DNA from 4 places in the Alteromonas sp. AMM-1 genome. Region 4 is predicted to be linked to each of the others. Evidence: predicted binding sites of a transcription regulator. Region 4 holds the regulator's gene; each other region holds the start of a gene.
The links. Region 4 encodes sigma-54, which starts transcription at its own class of promoters, with help from an activator protein. Its sites were predicted from a motif close to GTTGGCACGNNNNTNGNNT; they were not measured.

Region 1 (5,928 bases), on a different contig from region 4:
CCATTGGGGGTGAGTAGGGTATATTTTGGAATCGCCGGCGGGCTGACTGGTCAGAAAGGCGATGTTTACACCCGTCACGGGATCGGTAATGACTTTGCGTTCAGACGCAAAGGTATCGCCTATTTGTGCTAATACCCTGTCAGGGGCGAGGGCAACACACAGTACGGCGCCTATCAATAATGGTGTTACGTGCTTACGCAGCATCCTATTTCTCGCTTGTTGAAGTTATAAAACCACACGAGAAAACCACAAGAACGAAACGTAAGCGAATAGTTATTGAATTTTGTATAACATGTGAAACTTAACGTTAATCAACATCAGGCAACAATTATTTCGCTGCCCGCTGAACAACCCGTTGCGCGAGTTCAGCTATCCGAATATTTTGTTCCATTGCGGATGTTTGCAGTTTTCTGTAAGCCTGTTGTTCGGATATTTTACCTTGTTGCATAAGCAGTAATTTAGCTCGATCGATCACTTTTTGTTCGTTGAGGGCTTGTTTGGCTGCGGCTAGCTGACCGGCCATTTCTTCAATGCGCTGAGACTGCCCACGAATCAGCTCGTAAAAGGATTTGTGCGCTGACAGGGTAGCGGATTCAACCAGATCGTCTTCTCTTATCTCAGCGCCGCGCAAGCCTTTAACCGAACTATCAAACAACATGGTAAACGGAGAACCAGCGTGTGCAGGCGTATTGTTTAACGACGCAACCAGTAGTTCGTGATTACGCAATTCATCCTCAGCCTGCTTAATTCTTAGCTCAGCTTGCTGGTTAAGTCGCGTAGTCAGGTGTTCTTCAATGAGCTGCATGGCATCGATACGCTGTGTTGCAATGTCGTACCATACTTCACTGAGTTCCGACGAACAGCCACCGCCTTTTGCCAGTGAACAAATCATTTCCCGCAGCCGCTGAATATTGCCCGACACTTCGCCTGTGGCAAGCGCGTTCCACATCGCTTGTTCTTCGGTATCAGCGAAATTGGAAAAGGTTTCAAAGCACTGCTGCTGGGACTCAGTAAGAGTGTGGATCCTGTCGCATAACGTACTGTCAAACTGGCTTTCGGAGAAGCCAATTGCGCCCCAGGCGCGTTCCTGTCCAGCGTATTCCTTACCTTGCATAAAGTTGAACAAGGCAACCAGCAGACGGGTCATTTCCGGATCGCTGGCCACATCGGCGGCTTCAAAAATAACGTCAAGTAATCCGGCAATCAGACGGCAGTAAGCGTTTGTCGACTCAAGGGTATTTACCTGTAAAGCCGATACTTTTTCACGTAAATTTGGCAAGTGATCCATGCCCTGCAACGCAAACGTGATGCTGCTGAGCAAACGCATCGACTGACCGTTATCGTGATTGCCAAGGTAGAGTGATTTAAGCAGGCTTCGCAAATCCTGTTCGCATTCCTGACTGCTCTGAATTTGTTGTTCGCGTTGGGCTGAAAAGCGATCCCCTTTGGAACCCAGAAACACATTCGACATCCCACGTTCCCGTTGCAACTGGTGGATCATGTCTTTAATTGCTTCCACGGTACGACAGTTCGACGATAAATGGTGAAGTGCCTGAATTTCCTGGTACTTGGCTGCCAGCAAAAAGCGCTTGGTAATTTCGCTGTGTTTTCCCATGGCGATCTCAAATAGCGTGTTGATAAAAAACTGAAGCAAAAGCCATTCCTGTTTAGTGTTCCTTGCATAATTCATTGAAAAACAGATTAAATTGGTGGGTTTATAGGCAATTTTCCGGTGCATAGCTCGAATATCACTATTAATTGTGCGAATACATAGTTAAACGAGGCACTATTTTGGTGAATTTGCGCCATTTTGGCGCATTTGAATTGAGGTTTGGGTATTCACTTGTCTCTTTCTAAAAGATTTATCTGGCTGATTTTTATGGTTAATTTTTAATCTTAACCAAGTTGGCAAGAAACTTGGTACGTGAAGTGTGCAAGTCTTAGGGATTTGCCAACAGCACGAGATTGGACAAAGGCGTCCGCGACTGCTCCTCAACGGGAGTGGTGCGGGCGCTTTTTTGTGCGTGAAAAACGGCAGCGAACGTAGCAGTGAACGCTGTGCACTCTTTAATAACAGTAAGGTGATTGATTATGGCGTATCTACTTCCTTCGGAGTTTGTGACCAAGATGGTCGACGCGGGTGAATCTAAGATTTACATGTCTACCCGTGATACTTTAATTCGGGCTTATATGGCAGGAGCCATTCTGGCACTTGCAGCCGTATTTGCAGTAACCATTGCTGTACAAACCGGCGTATTCCTGATTGGTGCTATCTTGTTCCCGGTGGGCTTTTGTATGCTCTACTTAATGGGCTTCGACCTGTTAACCGGTGTGTTCGTACTGGCACCTTTAGCCTGGCTTGCCAAACGCCCCGGCGTAACCTGGCCGCAAATATTGCGCAACTGGGGGCTGGTGTTTGTGGGTAACTTTGCTGGCGCATTAACCGTGGCATTCATGATGTCATTCATTTTTACCATGGGCTACAACACCGACGGCGGTGCTATTGCCACAAAAGTAGCGGGTATTGGTGAAGCGCGTACACTGGGTTATGCAGAATATGGCGTAGCAGGCTGGATCACTATCTTTATTCGCGGCATGCTGTGTAACTGGATGGTATCGCTGGGCGTTGTTGGCGCAATGATTTCAACTAACGTGAGCGGCAAGGTGCTGGCTATGTGGATGCCTATCATGTTGTTCTTCTTTATGGGCTTTGAACACTCGGTTGTGAACATGTTCCTGTTCCCGTTTGGTTTGATCATGGGTGGTGACTTCTCCATCATGGATTACTTCATCTGGAATGAAATTCCAACTGCACTGGGTAACCTGGTGGGTGGTTTGGCATTTACCGGTCTGACCCTGTACTCAACCCACTACAAAACGGCACCTAAACGCACTCTTGCGGGTGGCGGTGCGCCTAAAGCTGTTCCAGCAGCCAAGGTTAACGATAAGGTATAACGTTTGTGTTAACTGTTCGCTGGGGCGCATGCTCCAGTAGCGGCATCAAGCCAATCAATCAGGACTGTCAGGCAATGACAGTGCCTGATTGTGCCGTTTTAGGGCGGCGGGGTGTGGTGGCAAGCATAGCGGATGGGATCAGTAGCAGCCAGGTTAGTCAATACGCCAGTGAACTGGCTGTTACACATTTTAATCGCGATTACCTGCTGACCAGCGAAAACTGGTCATCAGCCAGAGCAGCGCGAAAAGTGTTGGAAACCATCAACACCGCCTTATACATAAAAAGTGCTCATAGCCCCTATCAGGGGAATCCGGACAGGGGTTATGTGTGTACGTTTTCTGGTGTGATCCTGCAGCACAACAGTGCAACCGTTATTCACTGTGGTGACAGTACAATATTGCATTGTCGCGGTGATAACGTAACACAGTTAACCCAGGCGCACACGGGCGTATCAGAGAGTGGTCAGCAGTACCTTGCCAATGCACTGGGCATAAAGCCGGCACTCGACGTGGATATTCAACTCATCGATATTGAACCCGGCGACAAATTTGCGTTGATGACCGATGGGGTTGCAGACTACGTGAACGCTGCAACCCTGTTTAACGGTATGCCGGAAAACCACGATCAGCTTACCGAGTACTGTGAACAGGTGGTAGAGAACGCATTGGTTGCCGGTAGTTCGGACAACCTGACTATTCAATTACTGGTGGTAGCCAGTACAGCAACCGGTGTTATTTCCCCGTACGACGAACATGGCATTCTGCCCAGAAATCCGCATCTGGACATCGGTGCCACTATCGACAACTGGCAATTGTTAACCTGCCTGAGTCGTTCTGATCGCAGCGATGTGTTCATTGCACAGCATGAAACCACGCTAAAGCGGGCGGTGTTTAAAGTGCCGTCAACTACGCAAAGTAACAATGCTGGCTTTCTGGACGACATGGCCAAAGAGGAGTGGGTAGCGCGTAGGGTAAACAATCCCCATGTAATGAAAACCGTCGAGTCAGATGAGTACCGAAGTACGTTTTACACCCTAACTGAATTTCTTGACGGGCAAACCCTGCGCCAGCACTTGCTAGACAAGGGTCAGGCAACAGTGAAGCAAGTCCGAGAGTGGGCCGCTCAATTAGTAACTGCGCTTACTGCATTGCATCGAAAAGGCATTCTACATCAGGATATCAGGCCGGAGAATATACTGTTAACCCACACCGGCAGGCTGGTATTAATTGACTTTGGCAGCGCTAGTATTGATGGTCATCAGTTTTTAGACGACCCAAATCAACTTATTATCCCCGGTGATTTACTATACAGTGCACCTGAATATTTTGTGGGCCTGTGGGCCAATGAACAGGCTGACCAGTACGCGCTTGCCTGTGTGCTTTATTACGCGTTATCCGGCGGTCATCCCTATGGCACATCGGTCGCCAAAACAACCAGTTACAGTGCATTACACAAACTGCGTTATCAGCGTTTGCTTCAAAGGGATGTGTTGGTGCCTGTCTGGCTGGATGAAACGATGAAACGCGGATGTCATCCGCAGGCTGGCAAACGTTATCCAAGCCTGTCTGAATTTCTGTATGACCTACAGCATCCAAACCCGGGATATCAACAAGTACTGCCTCTGGCAGAGCGCAATCCGGTGAGGTTTTGGCAAACCGTGTCGGGTGTATTAGCAGTGTTATTGGCGTTGGCGTTAATTCGATAAGCAACCCACTTAACCATGATAGTGCACCTGTGCAGCCGTCATTGCATCAAATTGGTGCGATTTGGGTTGTGAGGAAGTACGAGTAAATTACTAACTCATTGAAAATTAACGTGTCTAATTATTGGCATCGATCTTGATAGTACCTCATTAAGATGCCGATTCATTTGTATTGCGCCATCACACAATTTAAAAGCTAACGCTAAACAGGCAACGGAGCCCATGACCCTGAAAGGTCGTGGGCTTTTTTTTGTCTCCAAGAAAGGTGAACAAAATGACTTCTTCTTCACAACAACGCATCGTCATTGTCGGAAACGGCATGGTAGGCCATCATTTTGTTGAGCAGTTAATCAACAGCCAGCATGATTGCCACGTAACGGTTTTAAGCGGTGAAGGCCGTTTGGCCTATGACCGGGTTTACTTATCGTCATACTTTGCAGGTAAAACGGCAGAAGATTTAGCCATGACCACGCCTGAAACCTATGAGCAGTGGGGCGTGGATGCGCGAATTAATGCGCGGGTGAACACTATCGATCGCGACGCCAAAGTGGTTACTCTGGAGAGCGGTGAAACATTTGAATACGACAAGCTTATTCTGGCTACCGGCTCCTATCCGTTTGTTCCACCTATTCCGGGCAACGATCAGCCACACTGTCTGGTATACCGCACCATTGAAGATCTGGAAGCAATCAGCGCTTCGTCTGCACAAAGCAAGGTAGGCGTTGTAGTGGGGGGCGGATTGTTGGGGCTCGAAGCCGCTAATGCACTGAAACAAGCCGGTCTTGAAACCCACGTGGTGGAATTTGCACCTCAGTTAATGGCCGTGCAGCTGGACATGATGGGCGGTCAACAGCTCAAAGTGAAAATTGAGGAGCTGGGTGTGAAAGTGCACACTCAGAAGGCCACTCAGGAAATTGTTGCAGGCGAATCCTGCCGCTACCGTATGAATTTCTCTGATGGCAGCTTTTTAGAAACTGATTTAATTTTGTTCTCAGCCGGGATCCGACCCAGCGACCAGTTGGGTCGCAGCAGTGGGCTGACCATGGGCGAGCGCGGCGGTATTGTGATCAACAACCAGTGTCAAACGTCGGATCCCGATATTTACGCTATTGGTGAATGTGCCCTGTGGGACAACCGCATTTATGGCCTGGTTGCACCTGGCTACGCCATGGCCCGAGCAGCGGTAGCCGATCTTACCGGCGGTAAAGGCGAGTTTGCTGGTGCCGACATGAGTACCAAACTCAAATTAATGGGCGTAGAAGTAGGCTCC
Region 2 (5,928 bases), on a different contig from region 4:
TCTGGACTACGCAGACCAGGCAGATCAAATCATATTGGTTTCCGGCGATGGTGACTTTGACTTGCTTGCAGATAAAATTACCAGAGATAAGGGAAAGCAATTTCATGTATACGGCGTTGAAGCCCTTAGTGCCGGTTCATTAATAAAGGCCGCCACTCAGTTTACGCCAATAGATACTGACTTACTGTTGTAATGGGATCCGAATTGGTATTGTCCGGAAAGAATAAATAAAAAAACGGTGGCCGTGGCCACCGTTTTTCTGTGAATTTTGAGTTTCCTTCTCAGCGATCCATTGCGACTTAAATCGTCCCGATTAAAATCCTTATACGCCCCTTTCCATCTTTTCTCACCACATCCTGCGTGAGCTGCAAATCCTGTGCAGATCCCTTTCCTTTACTCCCTGATTCACTACACATCCTGCGTGCAGTATTCCTCATCCCGAGGTTGTCCTTATTTGGCCGCCTGGCCGGTCCTTACTGTCCCTAAATGAAACTGCCTGTTTCATTATGCTCATCCCTGAACAGTCCTATGGTCGTCCTTGTGTCATCCTGACTCGTCGTGTTTCCATGTGACAAGCTCATATTACCCTGTTGGGAATAGATTACTATTACCGTTCTGTCACAAATAAATAATTTATTGCCTACTACAAAAGTAGTATAAAAATTTAACTAATACTTTCATGTATTTATAAATTTTAGTGAGCCAAACCTACGCTCACAAAGGAACAATGTCTCACAACTTTGTAAGATATTTCGTACAAAGCTGTGAGACACAATCTTAATCTTTCGGCTAATGGCATCATGCGATGCCGGGACAGACTGTCAACGAATACCCAAAACAGGGTTATGGACGAGGTCGAAACATCACATGGCCGAACTTAGTGGTAATTTCGACCTGGGCAACTTTTTGATAAAACCCATCAGCAAAAAAGGACTCGTATTTAGGCACGGTAACAAATACGCCAACGCCTTCAGAATCGCGATGTTCCAATAACACACTGTCTATTGCACGCATCAGTAAATGGCCCAGACCATGTGACTGATGATCGGGATGCACCGCAATAAAACTGAGCAAGTGGTACTTTTGAGCTGGCATCGCACTGCGAATCTTTTCTTCTTTTTCCAGCATCTGACGGGTACCGTAGTATCCGGCTGTCAGTAACATCTTCAAACGCCAGTGCCAATACCGACCAGCGCCAATGGAATTGTCAGGTCCGGTAAGACAAGCCACTGCCAGTAATCGCCCTTCATCAAACAATCCAATGATGGGCTGATCAGCTTCCCAAAACGCCGTTAGCTCCTCGCGGATCGCCGAGCGCAACCGTGATTCATATCCCTCACGCTCAGACTGGAAGATTTCCAGAAAGATGGGATCGTCGTGATAGGCATTGTAAATAATTGACGCAGCAACTTTAAGATCTTCTGCCGACAGATAAGCCGCTCTGACATTATCAAGCTGCGGTGAGGTATCTGCTTGAACCATATTTCAATCTCCCGGTTTAACGCTGTTGTTTTTATACGTCTAAAAACTGAATACGACTCACAGCCGAAAATACACAGTAATACTCACTTTATCTGAAAATCCTCACAAAGGTAAATTTTTTGTTAATTTTTTGTGCTACCAAACCGTATTTCTTTGAAAAAGCAAAAAGGCGCTCATTTGAGCGCCTATTTAATTATTTAAAATCAGAATGTTACACTTTAAACTGGTAGTCTCTGGATTTCATTACAGTTTGCGTAATGCCTCTTCGCCCCAGCCAATTAATCGGTTATCTTCAAATACCAACGGCGTGCACTCGTCTTTGGTAGTGATACCATCATCAGCCGCACGCTGCGTTCTGTAGTAAAGCACGCGATAAGTATGACCATCCTGACGAAGTAACTCGTTAAAATCTGCAACGCCCATACTGCGGGTCACATCTTCATAGTGTGCATCGAGTTCCAGTTTTGAAATGTGTTTGCGATTATTGTATTCCCGCTGCTCCCAGGACGAGTTGTAATTTCTACCGTCGTCATCCCCTACTGAAATAACGCAACCAGAGAGTAAAAGTGGAGCCGCCAGTGCCGTGCACAACAATATTTTTTTCATGTTTAGTCCTTGTCTTGCTAATTTGAATAGGTTTCGTTGTTATGCCAATACAATCAAGATTAGGGCCAAAAATAAACTGTTGATTTAAAACAATTTTTAAAAAATACACTTGGCCTGAATGTAACTTTTAGGCAAAATAGGCAATTATTTAGCTTTTCTGACCACAATTGTAATTTTTATGAACGATAAAGAGAAATTTGAAAGCCTGTTTGCTATATGTATCAGCCTGGCAGAAGCTGGACAGTCTCCCAGCGTAGGCTTACTCCGCGGCAAAGCCCCTTTTAGGGTAAGTGTGTTGGAAGCCATTGAAGTAATTAAGCGCTTTAATCAGCACCAGCAACTGGAAGCCAATAAGCCTAAAACCCTGACAGATCAGCAAAGGATTAAAGAGCTGGAAGCCCGGGTCGCCCAGTTGGAGCAGGCCATCGGTGTAATGGAAAGCCGGCTTGCCAAGCTCGACAACATCTGAGTTTAGTTTCCCAACAAGCGTTGATTAACTGAGCCCATCCAAAAAAGTGGCCAAATCCGGTGCCAGCTTGCGCACCGGCAGCCTACCGACTTGCTCAAGCACCACCTCGCCGGTGGTATTGTCTACAGAGAGAATAAAATCATCTTCATCCGTTAGACCAAAAAACAAAGTAAGCGGTTGTTTCAATCGTTGCTTCATCATTAAATGGCCAATCAAATTTTGCTGTAAACGCTCAAAGTCATCAGCATTACACACTTGTAAAAGTTCACACTCACCATCACTGGCCTGCGCAAGCAGATTAAAACTCCAGTTGGTAGTGAAGAACTGACAAAACTGCTCATTCAGGGAGATGTTCAACGCACTTTCAATATTGGCGAAATTCAGCGGAAGATCCATTACTACCGGCTGCCAGTTAACCGCCATTCCAGCCTGAGCAGCTTCCTGGTAGCAAGGTGATGGCCAGTCTGGATCGTATTCAATTTTGAATCGCTGCTCGTTTGTATTGGTGTCAGCCTGTAATCTTTGCACTAAGTTATGCAATGATTGTTGAACGATTTGCTCCATTGCCGCTCCATTTTCGCTATAATTGCCAGCATAGTAATAAATTTGTCCGGTAGATTATAGATCTGTGCACCTCTTGATATTATTCAGGATGTGCAAACAATCTGCCCGTTGAACCTCGAAATGGAGCCAGACCGGTTGCATGACTGAACACACAAAAAAAACAGAATTGTCGCTTCCCACTCATCTTACTTTAGGTCAAAGTGTTGATTATATTGAGAATTACACTCCTGGGTTGCTACAAAGCGTTCCCCGCTCCCTTAGCCGGGACCAGATTGGTGTTTCTCACCCTTTGCCTTTCGAAGGTGTCGACATTTGGAATGGTTACGAATTATCGTGGTTAAACAGCAAAGGAAAACCGCAGGTAGCCATTTTGCAATGTCGTGTACCCGTTACGTCTGATAATTTAATTGAGTCCAAGTCATTCAAGCTGTATCTGAACAGTTTTAACCAAACCCGATTTGACTCACGCGATGAAGTATTAGCCTGTTTGCAAAACGATTTAAGCGAATGTGCAAATGCGCCTGTAACCGTTATGCTGTTGGGTCCGGACCAATTTGATGCCATGCCGGTTAACAACCTCACAGGAACCTGCATTGACGATCTGGATATTGATGTAGCTCATTATTCACCAATGCCATCTCTGCTAACCTGCGATGAAACTCAACAAGCAGAAGAAACATTGGTCAGTCACCTTCTTAAATCAAATTGTCTCATTACCAGTCAGCCAGACTGGGCCAGCATTCAAATTAAGTACCAGGGACCCAAAATTAATCATGAAGGCTTACTGGCTTATCTGATTTCGTTTCGCCAGCACAATGAATTTCACGAACAGTGTATTGAAAGGATTTACTGTGATTTAATGGCGTTCTGTAAGCCATTGAAATTAGCTGTCTATGCGCGATACACAAGGCGTGGCGGATTAGATATCAATCCTCTGCGAAGCAACTACACTAGTGAAATAGAAAATAGTCGTCAGGCCCGGCAGTAATCTGCCTTGGCAGCGCTAATAACAGGACAGAACAAAAATGGACGCAAAGCAGTTGCAATCGCTCAAAGCCAGTAACGAGCAGTTAGCCGGTTTCATTGTAAGACTGACAAATTTTTACGAAGGCCTGTCTCCTGATATTGATGCAGAGCTTGGCAAGCTCCGGGGCCATTTGAGTGGCAACGTAGATTTCACGCTGGCAAAAGTGAGCATAAACAAAATTAATCAATTGTTTATGCTTGAACCTACCAACCTTAAAAACCTGACACAGCAGTGGCTGCGCCAGCTGGACAATGACATTAAGGAATTTCAGCGTCACATTGAAGACGCTGAACTGACCAAAAAAGCACTGGGCGTGGCCACTTCGCTGAGCAAACCTGTCAGCTCAGTCGGTCAGCTCCTGCCACTCTACGAAAAACTCATTAAGTGTTATCAGGCTGGACTATTAAGTGCTGCGAAACCGGGTGCTGCCAATAACGGTGGGGCAAACAGCAAAACAGTTCAACTAAAACAAGATTTGATTGAGGAACTATCGCACCTGTTGCAAACCTACTCGCGAATTAATCCCGATGATGCCTTAATTGCTTCACTGCGTGACCGCATTGATGAAGAGTTAACCGAACAAGAATTACTCAGCAGTTGTTTGTTGTTAATCCGCATCATGGTGCAGGAAACCGTTACCGAAGCCAGCACCGCAGGTAAGATTATTCACCGTTTAAACAATGCGCTGGGCAACATCAATGGTGACGTCACTTCAAGTATCAGTAAAAGTGTTGAAAGCTTTGAAGCACGCCAGGTTCGTCAGAAATCGCTGCGCTCCGTACTGGAAGATATGGAAGACGCTTTAGAGAACGAACAAAATATCGATCAGCTGAAAGAGCAGGCCCAGCACTACCTTGGTCAGCTTGCAAATTCGTTATCGGCAGGAGAAGAAGCCGATAGGGTTGAACAGGAAGGTCTGATGACGCTGTTAGTGTCGATGCAGCAACAGTTGTCTTCATTACAAAAGCAAACAGACTCGTACCGCAAAAAACTGGTTGAACAGCGGGTAAACATGTACACCGACCCGTTAACCAAAGTGCCCAATCGCATGGCTTATAATGACCGCGCCGGTAAGGAATGGCAAAAGTGTCAGCAACTCAAGCAACCCATGAGTATTGCCGTAATCGATGTAGATCATTTTAAGCGCATCAACGACCAATATGGGCACGCCGCCGGCGATAAAACCCTGCAAGCAATTGCCCGATACCTGAAAAGCAGGCTTCACGCCAATGAATTTCTGGCCCGCTGGGGCGGCGAGGAATTTATTTTATTGATCCCCGATCTTACTAGTTCTCAGTTACCCGAACGATTAGACGAGTTGCGAATTGGCCTGGCCCAGCTACCCTTTAAGTTCAAGCAGGAAAGATTAACCGTTACGGTTTCTATTGGTGGCACGGAATGCCGCACAGGCGAACAACTCGATGCTGCGTTCGAACGCGCAGACAAATGTTTGTATCAAGCTAAAGCCGGTGGCCGTAACCTGGTAGTTGTACAGGAATCCGCATGAAAAAAATTCAGTTAAACCCGGTAGGCTGGATGAGTCAGCTCTCTCAGGTTGAAGTAAGCCGACTCGAAGACACCACCAACAGTGAGCTGTACCGGATGTTTCGAAACTGCTGTCTGGCGGTGTTAAACAGCGGTGTTGATGAAGATAACTACGAAGCACTATTCTCCCCTTACGATTCGTTCGAAATCCGCCTGATTAAGCGTGAGCGCGGCGTAAAACTGGAACTCATTAATCCACCAGAAGTGGGCTTCGTCGACAACCGGTTGGTTCGTG
Region 3 (5,928 bases), on a different contig from region 4:
TTTGCTGCCTGGTAAACACAACCAGAATATTAACGCGAACATTCAGGAGGGCGCACATCATGCAAAATAAATGGGTTAAAGAGCTGTCAGCTACCTTTTTCGCGGGTCTGTTCATGTTAATTTCCGCCACCATGATTGGACTGGCAGGCGTACATTTTATTGAGGGATTTAACGCCGATATCGATTTTGTCTCGGCGGTGATTAAATCAATCAACGATCTGTTTATAGCACTGGCAACCTATGAACTGGCAATCGGCATCTACAAGGAATACCGTTTTAGCGAAGAAGATGATTTGTTTGATGCCATCCGGCGCACGGTAACGCGTTTTGTGAGTGTGGTGATTATTGCATTGGTGCTGGAAGGATTGATTATGATTATTAAATACAGTCAGTTAGATTTGGCTGGTAATCTGTTCTATCCGGTCGCCGTGGTGGTGGCAGCCAGTTTACTGTTGATGGCATTGGGACTATTCCTGCGCTGGAGTCGGGCAAGCGGAGCGTAGCATTCGCAAGGTCTGTTGGGGTACACTGAGGCCAACATTTACCCCCTATCAGGCTCAGTTACATGACCCACCATTTTTCTTTTAAACACCGGCTTACAGGTATTTTGCTGCTTAGTTTGGTGTTTGGGTGTTCAGAGCAAGTGGCACCCGCAAACACCACCCCTATGACACCTGACACACCAACCATTCGAATTGCCACGTTTAACGTGAGTATGGAAGCAAATAATTATCGCGCTCAGGACATCGTCCCATCAGCTACCACGTTATTAACACTGTTAAATGATCCTGAACAACCACAAATTCGAAATATTGCTGAAATTATTCAGCGGGTTGCGCCTGATATTTTGTTACTCAATGAATTTGATTTTTCGACTGGCGCAGACCCATCGGCAGCGCAGCGGTTTATTAATCACTTTTTGGCTGTAAGCCAGCAGGGGCAGACACCGCAACACTATGATTATGTATATACTGCACCAGTGAATACCGGTGAACCCAGCCCGTTTGATTTAGATCGCGATGGCGAGGCTACAGGTACTGGCGGCGACGCCTATGGCTATGGTATTTATCCGGGGCAGTATGGCATGGTACTGCTGTCAAAATATCCCATAGATTTTGAATCGGTGAGAACGTTTCAGATGTTCCTGTGGCAGGATATGCCCAATGCGCAACAACCTGTTTATCCGGGCACTACTGACAGTTGGTATGACGAAGCGGCCTGGCAGGGTATGCGGCTTAGTTCAAAATCGCACTGGGATATTCCGGTGAACGTAGAAGGAAAGTGGCTTCACGTTCTGGCAATGCATCCTACGCCGCCTAACTTTGACGGACCAGAAGACCGAAATGGTAAGCGCAATCACGACGAAATTCGATTGATGGCAGATTATTTGTCGAGTGACACATCTGGGTATATTTATGATGACCAGGGTAATAGAGGCGGTTTATCGCTCGATTCCCGGTTTGTACTCGTAGGTGATTTTAATGCCGCGGATGCAGGAGACAAATACCGTCCAGGTGTGATTGAACAACTATTGCAACACCCAGCAGTCAATGGCGATGTAGTGCCTGAAAGTGACGGTGGCAAGGCGCATTGCAACGACGCTTATTGCGCGCGATACACCGCAGAGTGGGGAGCTCGAGCAGACTATGTACTGCCGTCGCGATACAACATATCGGTTAAACAAAGCGGTGTGTTTTGGCCAGTGCAATCTGATCCACTGTATCGGTTAGTGGAGAACCGAGAGGCGAGTTCGGATCATCGTCTGGTGTGGGTCGATGTGATCCTGAACTAATGCTTATTTGATTACCCCAGCCATAAAAAAAGCCCATATCCACCGGGATATGGGCTCTTTCGAAGACACGTGATTAACAATCTTTGTCTTTCGCGTCAACGCCTTCCTTAACGTCTTCACAAGCATCTTCGATGGCATTACCAGTATCGGTAACGACTTCATCGATCTTTTCACCTGCATCTTCTGCAGCGCCATCACCACAAGCAATTACACTACATGCAAATGCCGCGATCACTGTCATTTTAAGTACATCCAATAGTTTTAACGTTTTCATAGTCATCTCCTTGTGATGTTAATGGGGTTAAACTCGCGGTGCTTTACCACGTAAAGCGCCTGCAATTAGCGAGATAACCAGCAGTACGACAAACAGGAAAAACAGGAACTGCGCAATGCCCGTTGCGGCACCGGCGATGCCACCAAATCCAAATACTGCAGCAACAATAGCAATAATAAAAAATACAATAGCCCAACCTAACATGATGTCTCCTTTATTTATCAGTAAAGACACATTAGCTAATGCGAGTTGTGTGCCATAACGTATAGCATTGATTATGTTGGGTTTTTGTTGATTTGTGGTTGGGTGAGAACAGCAGGTATAGCCATGGTTACAGGCAGCTGTGCATTTTTTACAGAGTGTAAATCCGGATTGCGGCAGACATTTTGTTGAATAGTCGTTAAGATCGCCCAATCCACCAGAATCAGGAGAATACAATGGCAAACAGCCACTCAGCCTTTATTGGACTTATGCAGCGTGCACGTAACGTTAAACGCTGGCCACTAATGGCTCAGTTTCAATCTGAAATGCTCTCTACCCATATTTATGAAGCATCGGTGATCGCTCATATGCTGGGCGTGATAGCAAAAGAGATATTTAACGAAGCCATTGAACCTGACCGTGTCGCTGCCATGGCTATTTTTCACGAAGGCAGCGAAATCGCTGGTATGAGTGATATCCCGAGTCCGGTTAAATATCACGATCCGGAAACCACACAAGCCATTAAAAAGCTGGAGCGGCGCTTTGAGCAGATGCTCATTAAGACCTTGCCTGAGCCGCTTCAGGCCACTTACGAACCCTTAATTGTGCAAGACAAGAATGATGTGCATGTTCGCCTGGCGAAAGCAGCTGATGTGTTGTGTGCGTATTTAAAGTGTGACTACGAGCTGGCGAAATCCAATCACGAATTTTCCAATGCAATGGAAGAAATGGAAGTACAGCTTAAAAAATACCGGGATATGTATCCGTGTGTTGACTACTTCTGTAAGATCTTTTTGGAAGATGCCAAAGGCACGTTAGACGAGCAAACCAAAGATTTGAATTGGGTAGAGCACGCTAACCAGGCGAACTTAAAAGGCTAGCATGCTTAAATAACGATCGCGCCAACAACATAAAGCGTTATTCTGCAACCCACACAGCCGAGGCCGGGGCAGTCTGACCAATGCCGCCTTGTATCACCAGCGTGTAAAACCGGGTGGGCAACTGCTCAGTGTCGTTTTGGCTGTTATTAACAGCAGGCTGAGCGCGGGTTTGGGCAATTTCACAATCATCTTTTACACAAGGTGATTCCGGCAGTTTTCCGTTAACATCCCGTTCAACAACAGAGAAATCTGCCGGAGGCACAGGTGCGTTTGCCTGTTCTTCTGGCAAGCTGTCAGTGGTACTCGATACAATTCTGTACCACGAAAAACCTTGCTCTTTTGCCAGTGCCGACGCGCGTTTGTGGGCGTAAGCCTCAATTTGATCAAATGCTGTATGTTCATTTGCTGCATAGGCAATGCGAAATGTCGATTCATTCAACTGATGCGTGCTGTATCCAAAGGGTTGCGAAGGGCCGGACGGCTGGAATGGCGTTGGTGAAAGATTCGCACAACCCGACAACATACAAAGCGTCAGCATGGCTACAAACACCACGCGAGTAATGCAAGTGGACGTAAACATGCGGTGTAACACAGTAATATCCATAATGGCTTCCTTTTCTTGTTACCCGGGATGGGTACTGGTTTACAAGATGGAAAGCAAACACTGTGCCTTATAAAATTGCTATAAAATACATAATGTTAAGCTTTAACTGCACGATATCTGAAGCGTGAATTTCACAATGGGTGAAATTTTTACAATTCAGTGGCGTTGTCGAATGGGGATCGTTATTTGGGCTAAATCTTCACGGCTCACCGGCTTCAGCAGCGTTTGTATAATGGGTAAACCTTTAAGTGCTTCAGGATTCGTTTCCGTACCACTTACAATAGTAAACGTTAATGAGTCGGATATGCGCATTAACGACTGGATGAGTTCGTATCCGTTGGCATCGGGTAAATGCAAGTCAACCATAACGTGGTCGTACGCGTTTGGAGAGTCTGTTATTAATTGTCTGGCTTGTCTGGCACTATTAGCAGCAGTGGTTTGGTATCCAAGGGCTGTAAGTAGTATTACCATTAGATCGGCAACATCTTCATCGTCTTCTACCACCATCACTGACGCGCTGGCAGGCTGTTGGGGTAGGCTGGATACAAGGGGTGATTCATGCAGGTATCGAATCAGCACATCACTCAGGGCTTGTCGGTCAATTGGCTTGGCAATCACATTATCAAAACCTTGTTCCAGTAAGGATTCCCGCAGGCCTTTTCTGCTGGCTGCCGTTACGGCCACTACCGGTGTAAATATGCCTTCGCTGCGCAGTGCTTTTAAGCAGTCTATGCCATTCATTACCGGCATATGGATATCCATCAATACCAGGTCAAAAGGGGTATTTGCAGTTTGGCTTTCCTGTATTTTTTCCAGTGCCTCCAGCCCGTTTTTGGCATATTGAACACTAGCCTGAGTGGTTCCCACCAGGCTGCCGGTTAGACGTCTGATATCGCGCAGGTCATCAACAATAAGCACATTGCCGTACAGATCTTTGCGAATACTTACTGGTGTAGCGCGCTGTGGCGCTTCTAAATCCAAAGTTACCCAATGGCTCACATCATCACATTGTAGTGGGATGGTAAAATGAAACTGACTGCCTTTACCTGGCTGAGACTCTACGCAGATTTCGCCGCCCAGACGGTGGACTAACTCCCGGGTGATGGCAAGTCCCAAACCGGCTCCTCCATGATTGGCTTGCATCAGATCTTCAATTTGCTCAAAGGGTTGAAATATTTTATCCAGCTTGTCTTCGGGCATGCCAATACCGGTATCTTCTACGCAGAATATCAGTAATTTTTGGGGCGCACTTGCCTTAATCCTAATGGTTACCTGACCATTCGGAGTAAACTTAATCGCATTGTTAACCAGATTAATCAGCACCTGACGAAGCCGGGTGGCGTCGGTGCTGATTTCTTCCGGAATGTTACTGTCGGCCACAACGGTTAATACCAATCCTTTCTCACTGGCTTGCATTACCATCAGGCTGTAGAGATCAGATAAAAAGCTGGCCAGATGCAGGGCAGAGGGGCTTAATTCCAGTTTGTTTGCCATGATCCGGGACATATCAAGCAAATCATTTAACAGGCTCAATAAGTGTTTACTGTTGTTCAGAATAGTTGAGAGTTCTTGTTGAATGGGCTCGTTGCTGTGGTTGTCCAACAGCATTTCCGTGTAGCCAAGAATCGATGCCAGCGGCGTGCGAAGTTCATGACCAAGATGCGCAAGAAATTTATCCTTTGCCTTGTTTTGCTGTTCAATTCGGTTGCGCTCAAGCCGTTCAGTTTCTATTTCGCGGCGAACCAGTGCGTAGCGAATCGTGCGCATAAAACGGGGTGTGTCGATTTCTGATTTCGTGAGAAAATCTTCTGCGCCCGCCCGCATTACCATGTCATCTACCACACTGTCGGCCTGACCTGTCAGCACAACAACGGGAATGGATACCGATAAGGCTTTTAACTTTGCCAGTACATCAATGGCATTTTCTTTTCCCAATCGGTAATCAAGTAAACACAGATCAAATGGTTGTTCTTTCAGCAATGAAATGGCCTGATCGCCATTTTGGGCCCAACTAATAGAAAACGTCGGTGATTTGCACTGTGCCAGTGAGTCGGCAGTAAGCAAATAATCGTCTTCATCATCTTCGATTAGCAGTAACTCAACATGGTCAGTCATGGCCTGTTACTCAGCTGTTTTGTGGAAGTTCAACAATTTCTATCCAGTAGCGGCCGAGGGA
Region 4 (5,928 bases):
ACTGGACATCGGTGTCGAGCAGGAAGCCTGCTCGCTTGGCCTGGCTCCCACCACCAGCACAACGGTAACCCTGGTCCTGGGCGACGCACTGGCGGTTGCATTGCTGGATGCCAAAGGGTTTACCTCTGATGATTTTGCATTGTCACATCCTGGCGGCAGCTTGGGCAGAAAACTCTTGCTCACGGTTGATGACATTATGCTCAAAGGCGACGAAATCCCGTTAGTGCCTGTTTCGGCCACCATTACCCAGGCTCTGCTGGAAATATCCAAAAAGGGATTAGGACTTACCGGCATCGTTAATGAACACAATGAATTACTTGGCGTATTTACTGACGGCGACTTGCGACGTTTGCTGGATGCCCGGGTAGATATTCACGCCACGGCAGTGGCAAATGTGATGACTAAAGGCTGTAAAACGTCTCAGGCAGGGGAACTTGCTGTAGAAGCCCTGAATCTGATGGAAAGCTACAAAATCAGCGCATTACTGGTAGTAAACGAAAACAGACAGCCTATTGGTGCCTTTAACATGCATATGTTGTTAAAAGCCGGAGTAATTTAATGAATACCGTTGATACCCTTTATGGGCCGATAGCGTTAAAGCAATTCAAGCAGTTACGCACACTGCGATTATTGGTATGTGACGTAGACGGCGTGTTTTCCGACGGCAGAATTTATTTGGGCAATAATGGTGAAGAACTGAAGGCCTTTCACACCCGTGATGGTTACGGGATAAAAGCGCTGATTAACGCCGGTGTGGAAGTTGCTGTTATTACCGGTCGAACGTCTGCCATTGTGGCTAATCGCATGAAATCGCTCACGGTACAGCACATCATTCAGGGCGAAGAGAACAAAGCTGACGCACTGGCTGCCCTGCTTAAAAAACTCAACATCAAACCGCAGGACGTAGCCGCCATTGGCGATGATATGCCCGATACCGGCATGTTCGAACATTCTGCCGTGCATATTGCTGTTAGAGATGCCCATCCTCAGGTGATTGCGCAGGCTAACTGGGTAACCACCTTGCCAGGCGGATTTGGTGCCGTGCGGGAAGTATGCGACACCATATTGCAGGCAAAAGGCAAATTGAAAGGCATTCTTGGGGCCAGTGTATGAGCCGACTGGGATTAATTATTGCCGGCCTGTTTATTCTGGCATTAGGGCTGTATTTACCCGGCTTAATGGAAGAGCCACCCAAGCAGGTAATGGATGAAGATGCCCGTGCCCTTACGCCAACCTACCAGGCGCGCAATCTCACCACCACTATATATGACGAAGAAGGCAACCGTATTCAACAAGTCTTTTCATCGCGAATGGAACATTATCAGTTTTTAGGCTTTGTGCTCTTTCTGGCACCGCAATATACTATCTATCAGACATCGGGCGAGCCGCCATGGCAGGTAGTGGCCAGCGAAGGTACACTTTACGATAACAATATGATCCAGTTAGAAAACAACGTGGTGATTGTGAGTAAAAACCCGGACGACTTTGTACAACGGGTTGAAACCGATTATCTGGAAATAGATCTGGACAAACAGTCGATGGTATCAGAAGCTCACGTTGTGATTTCCGGACCTGAATTTACTATTCAAAGCAATGGATTAACGGCCGATTTGCTGAATAAAACTTATGAGTTAAATCAACATGTACAAACCACTTATCAGCCTGCTAACTAGTGCTGCACTAGCTGTGTTAGCAACCACTGCTTATGCAGAACAATCGGACTTTAAAAAGCCGATAGAGCTAAAAGCTGAATCACAATTCTTAGACGGTAAAAATAAAAAGTCGGTGTTTATCGACAACGTACAAATTGTACAAGGCAGCCTGAATATTCTGGCCGACCGGGTAGAAGTAGAAGCCACTGAAGGCAAAGGTAAAGAAGTGTTTTCTGCCACGGGCAAGCCTGCTATTTACCGCCAAAAGCTGGATGATGGTCGCACAGTGGAAGCCAAGGCATTTGAAATTCGCTACGAAGTAGGTAGCCGCACGATCTCGCTAACCGGCAAAGCAGAACTACTGCAAAACAGCTCTGTGGTGAAAGGTGACTCTATTGTGTACAACATGGAAAAAGAGCAACTGATCGCCAAAGGCGATGGCAGTGGCACTGGCCGTGTTACCACGGTATTCAGCACCCAAACTATTGATGCATTAAAGCAGGAAAAGCAAGATAAGCAGGACAAAAAGCCCAAGAATCCCACACCTGATACCGATGCTAAGGAAGACCAGCGCTAATGGCAGTACTCACAGCGAAACACCTGGCAAAATCCTATAAATCCCGCCAGGTGGTACGGGACGTTAGTGTTGAAGTGTCAAGCGGCCAGATTGTAGGTTTACTCGGCCCTAATGGCGCAGGTAAAACCACTACGTTTTACATGATCGTTGGATTGGTGCCACTGGACAAAGGCGACATACGCATTGGCGACATGGATCTAACCCGCCAGCCCATGCATGAACGCGCGCGCCATGGCATTGGCTATTTGCCGCAGGAAGCGTCTATTTTTCGCAAACTCAGCGTATTCGACAACATCATGGCTATTCTGCAAACGCGTAAAGATTTAAGTGCAGATGAACGCCAGAATGAAGCCGATGCCCTGCTTGATGAATTTAATATCAACCATATACGCAATAGTACAGGCATGAGTTTATCGGGTGGTGAGCGCCGTCGGGTAGAGATTGCCCGGGCTCTGGCGGCCAATCCCAAATTTATTTTGCTGGACGAACCCTTTGCAGGTGTTGACCCAATTTCGGTTAATGATATAAAGAAGATCATTCAGCATTTGCGGGATAGGGATATCGGTATATTAATTACCGACCACAACGTGCGGGAAACCCTTGATGTGTGCGAGAAAGCATACATAGTGAGCCAGGGTGAACTGATAGCCCAGGGCACCGCAGAAGAGGTTTTAAGTAATCAAAAAGTGAAGGATGTATACCTTGGTGAGCAATTCAGGCTATAGTTAAGGTAAATATGAAAAAGCTTGATGCAATACCCCATCCAATAACAGGGCGTTAAGAAAAGAAGTAGATGAAACCATCTTTACAACTCAAATTTAGTCAACAACTTACCATGACGCCGCAGTTACAGCAGGCTATTAAGCTGCTGCAACTTTCTACGCTGGATTTACAGCAGGAAATTCAGGAAGCACTAGACGCTAATCCACTGCTGGAAATAGACGAAAGTAGCGATACCGACCACTTTGAAAGAAACAACCTGGATGCCGACAACGAGGCGCAACCCAGTACCAGCAGCGACAGTATGGATACCAACGAAGCGCTGGAGAAGAACGAATTACCCGATGAACTTCCCATCGACAGCACCTGGGACGAATACTACTCAGCAGGCTCGGCCCCTGCACCGGGCCCGTCATCTAACGACGACGAACAAATTTTTCAGGGTGAAACCACCGACAACATTCAGGACCATTTGCTTTGGCAGATGCGTTTAACCCCATTCAGCGATGTAGACCGGGCTATAGCTATCGCTATCATCGACTCAATTGACGAATCAGGATATTTAACGGTTAGCCTGGACGACATTCTTCAAAGCGTAAATTCTGAAGACGATGTGGATGAGCCCATAGAAATGGACGAAGTGGAATGCGTACTGAAACGCATTCAAATGTTCGACCCGATTGGTTCTGGTTCACGGACGCCACAGGAGTGCCTTCTGGTTCAGTTAAAGCAATTTGCCGAAGATACGCCCTGGCTGAACGAAGCAAAAATGCTGATCGACGAATACGCCGACTTACTTGGCAGTAAAGATTATCGAACCCTTATGCGTAAATCGCGTCTAAAAGAGGACGATTTGCGTGAAGCCATGCGTTTGTTGCAAACACTTAACCCCCGTCCTGGCAGTGCTCTTATTACCAAAGAGCCTGAATACGTGATCCCGGATGTGTCGGTGACCAAGCGCAATGGTCGATGGATGGTAGAACTCAATCCGGATAGTTTACCGAAACTGAGCGTTAACCAGCAGTACGCGGCCATGAGTCGCCAAGCGCGTAACAGCTCAGATTCACAGTTTATCCGTTCACATATGCAGGAAGCCAAATGGTTCATTAAGAGCCTGGAATCGCGTAACGAAACGCTGATGAAAGTGGCAAACTGTATTGTGCAACAGCAACTTGGCTTTTTTGAACACGGGCCGGAAATGATGAAGCCCATGGTACTGAATGACGTGGCAGAAATGGTAGATATGCACGAGTCCACCATTTCGCGCGTGACAACACAAAAGTACATGCACACACCGCGTGGTATTTTTGAGTTGAAGTACTTCTTCTCCAGCCATGTTGCCACTGAGTCTGGCGGCGAATGTTCGTCTACAGCAATTCGTGCGTTAATTAAGAAACTGGTTGCCGCAGAAAAGCCCAGTAAACCGCTCAGCGATAGCAAGATTGCTCAATTGTTGGCTGATCAAGGCATTATGGTTGCCCGGCGGACAATAGCAAAATACCGGGAATCGCTTTCGATTCCACCGTCTAACCAACGCAAGAGCCTCATTTAGGCTGAAATATAAGGAAGACGAACTATGCAAATTAATCTTTCAGGTCATCACGTTGAGATTACCGATTCTTTGCGTAATTATGTTGAGACAAAATTTACTAAACTGGAGCGACACTTCGATCACATATCCAATGTGCATGTGATCCTGAATGTTGAAAAACTGAGTCAAAAAGCGGAAGCTACAGTGCACTTAAGCGGTGCTGAAGTGTTTGCTTCGTCTGAAGATTCCGATATGTACGCGGCGATTGATAGCATGGTAGACAAACTGGATAGACAGGTTATCAAGCACAAGGAAAAGCTCAAAAAACATTAAGTCACCAACCTTATGAATATACAAGCGTTAGTGAGCCTGGACCGCACCGAGTGTGCGGTTCAGTGCAATAGCAAGAAACGAATTCTTGAAATTATCAGTGATATCGCCGCTCAGACGAGTCCCGAAATCGACAAGGAAACAGTGCTCAGTGCATTGATGGCCAGGGAGAAAGTAGGCAGTACTGGTATTGGCAATGGTATTGCACTGCCGCACGGCAGGCTGGCAGATTTATCCAAAGTGACCGCCGTGGTGGTGACGACTACGCCCGCTATTGACTTTGACGCCATTGACGATAAGCCCGTCGATATTTTCTTTGCGATATTAGTGCCGGAAAATCAAACTCAAGGCCACTTGCAGACTTTGGCAACTATCGCAGGTAAACTCAGTCAGAAAGATATTATCAAAGCCATTCGTGGAGCCGAAACCAAAGAAGAGGTTATTGCTGCTCTCTGTGATGGTTGAACAACCGGCTAACAAGGAACTGGGCTACACATGAAACTCATCATTATCAGCGGGCGCTCTGGCTCAGGTAAATCTGTTGCGTTACGCGCACTGGAAGACCTGGGTTATTACTGTGTTGACAACATTCCGGTAAATTTGCTGCCCACGCTTACTCACACTGTAGTAGATGAATACGATCAGGTTGCGGTAAGTATTGATGTGCGTAACCTGCCAAAAGACCCGGATGAATTGGTTGAAATTCTGGATTATTTGCCCTCGTCCTGGACAATGACCATCGTGTATATTGATGCCAGCGACGATATCCTGGTTAAGCGATTCAGCGAAACACGTCGTTTGCATCCACTGGCAAAGCTTAACAAATCACTGGCCGAATCCATCCAGGCAGAGCGCGAACTGCTCGCCCCGGTTACCGAACGCGCAGATTTGTATATCGACACCGACAATCTGTCAATCCACCAGCTGGCTGAACTGATCCGCGAACGGATCCTGGGCAAAAAGAGTTCCCGTTTAGTGTTGGTGTTTGAGTCTTTCGGCTTTAAACACGGCATCCCTAAAGACGCCGATTACGTGTTCGACGCGCGCTTTTTACCCAACCCACACTGGGAGCCGGATTTGAAACATTTAACCGGTTTAGACTCTCCGGTAGAAGCATT

Region 1: a site for sigma-54 is predicted at 1,905-1,923, ahead of ACLR2L_RS17225 (formate/nitrite transporter family protein). Genes of this name have one in related genera too.
Region 2: a site for sigma-54 is predicted at 2,140-2,158, ahead of ACLR2L_RS09225 (DUF3192 domain-containing protein). Genes of this name have one in related genera too.
Region 3: a site for sigma-54 is predicted at 2,309-2,327, ahead of ACLR2L_RS13880 (DUF1328 domain-containing protein). Genes of this name have one in related genera too.

What each region holds. Positions count from the first base shown of each region.
Region 1 is NZ_JBLBUE010000165.1:1,481-7,408, forward strand. It holds gene ACLR2L_RS17215 (hypothetical protein) at 1-204, opposite strand, end outside; gene ACLR2L_RS17220 (nitrate- and nitrite sensing domain-containing protein) at 329-1,654, opposite strand; gene ACLR2L_RS17225 (formate/nitrite transporter family protein) at 2,092-2,955, shown strand; gene ACLR2L_RS17230 (protein kinase domain-containing protein) at 2,961-4,661, shown strand; partial or broken gene ACLR2L_RS17235 (FAD-dependent oxidoreductase) at 4,933-5,928, shown strand, end outside.
Region 2 is NZ_JBLBUE010000040.1:16,416-22,343, reverse strand. It holds gene ACLR2L_RS09235 (NYN domain-containing protein) at 1-193, shown strand, start outside; gene ACLR2L_RS09230 (GNAT family N-acetyltransferase) at 844-1,482, opposite strand; gene ACLR2L_RS09225 (DUF3192 domain-containing protein) at 1,726-2,088, opposite strand; gene ACLR2L_RS09220 (hypothetical protein) at 2,267-2,557, shown strand; gene syd (SecY-interacting protein) at 2,582-3,121, opposite strand; gene queF (NADPH-dependent 7-cyano-7-deazaguanine reductase QueF) at 3,261-4,109, shown strand; gene ACLR2L_RS09205 (GGDEF domain-containing protein) at 4,147-5,655, shown strand; gene ppnN (nucleotide 5'-monophosphate nucleosidase PpnN) at 5,652-5,928, shown strand, end outside.
Region 3 is NZ_JBLBUE010000096.1:2,205-8,132, forward strand. It holds partial or broken gene ACLR2L_RS13860 (efflux RND transporter permease subunit) at 1-70, shown strand, start outside; gene ACLR2L_RS13865 (hypothetical protein) at 60-503, shown strand; gene ACLR2L_RS13870 (endonuclease/exonuclease/phosphatase family protein) at 668-1,792, shown strand; gene ACLR2L_RS13875 (hypothetical protein) at 1,866-2,066, opposite strand; gene ACLR2L_RS13880 (DUF1328 domain-containing protein) at 2,094-2,270, opposite strand; gene yfbR (5'-deoxynucleotidase) at 2,504-3,148, shown strand; gene ACLR2L_RS13890 (CC0125/CC1285 family lipoprotein) at 3,186-3,752, opposite strand; gene ACLR2L_RS13895 (response regulator) at 3,909-5,867, opposite strand; gene ACLR2L_RS13900 (response regulator) at 5,878-5,928, opposite strand, start outside.
Region 4 is NZ_JBLBUE010000006.1:47,900-53,827, reverse strand. It holds gene ACLR2L_RS02650 (KpsF/GutQ family sugar-phosphate isomerase) at 1-559, shown strand, start outside; gene kdsC (3-deoxy-manno-octulosonate-8-phosphatase KdsC) at 559-1,113, shown strand; gene lptC (LPS export ABC transporter periplasmic protein LptC) at 1,110-1,673, shown strand; gene lptA (lipopolysaccharide transport periplasmic protein LptA) at 1,642-2,229, shown strand; gene lptB (LPS export ABC transporter ATP-binding protein) at 2,229-2,954, shown strand; gene ACLR2L_RS02625 (RNA polymerase factor sigma-54) at 3,023-4,501, shown strand; gene hpf (ribosome hibernation promoting factor) at 4,526-4,813, shown strand; gene ptsN (PTS IIA-like nitrogen regulatory protein PtsN) at 4,826-5,275, shown strand; gene rapZ (RNase adapter RapZ) at 5,306-5,928, shown strand, end outside.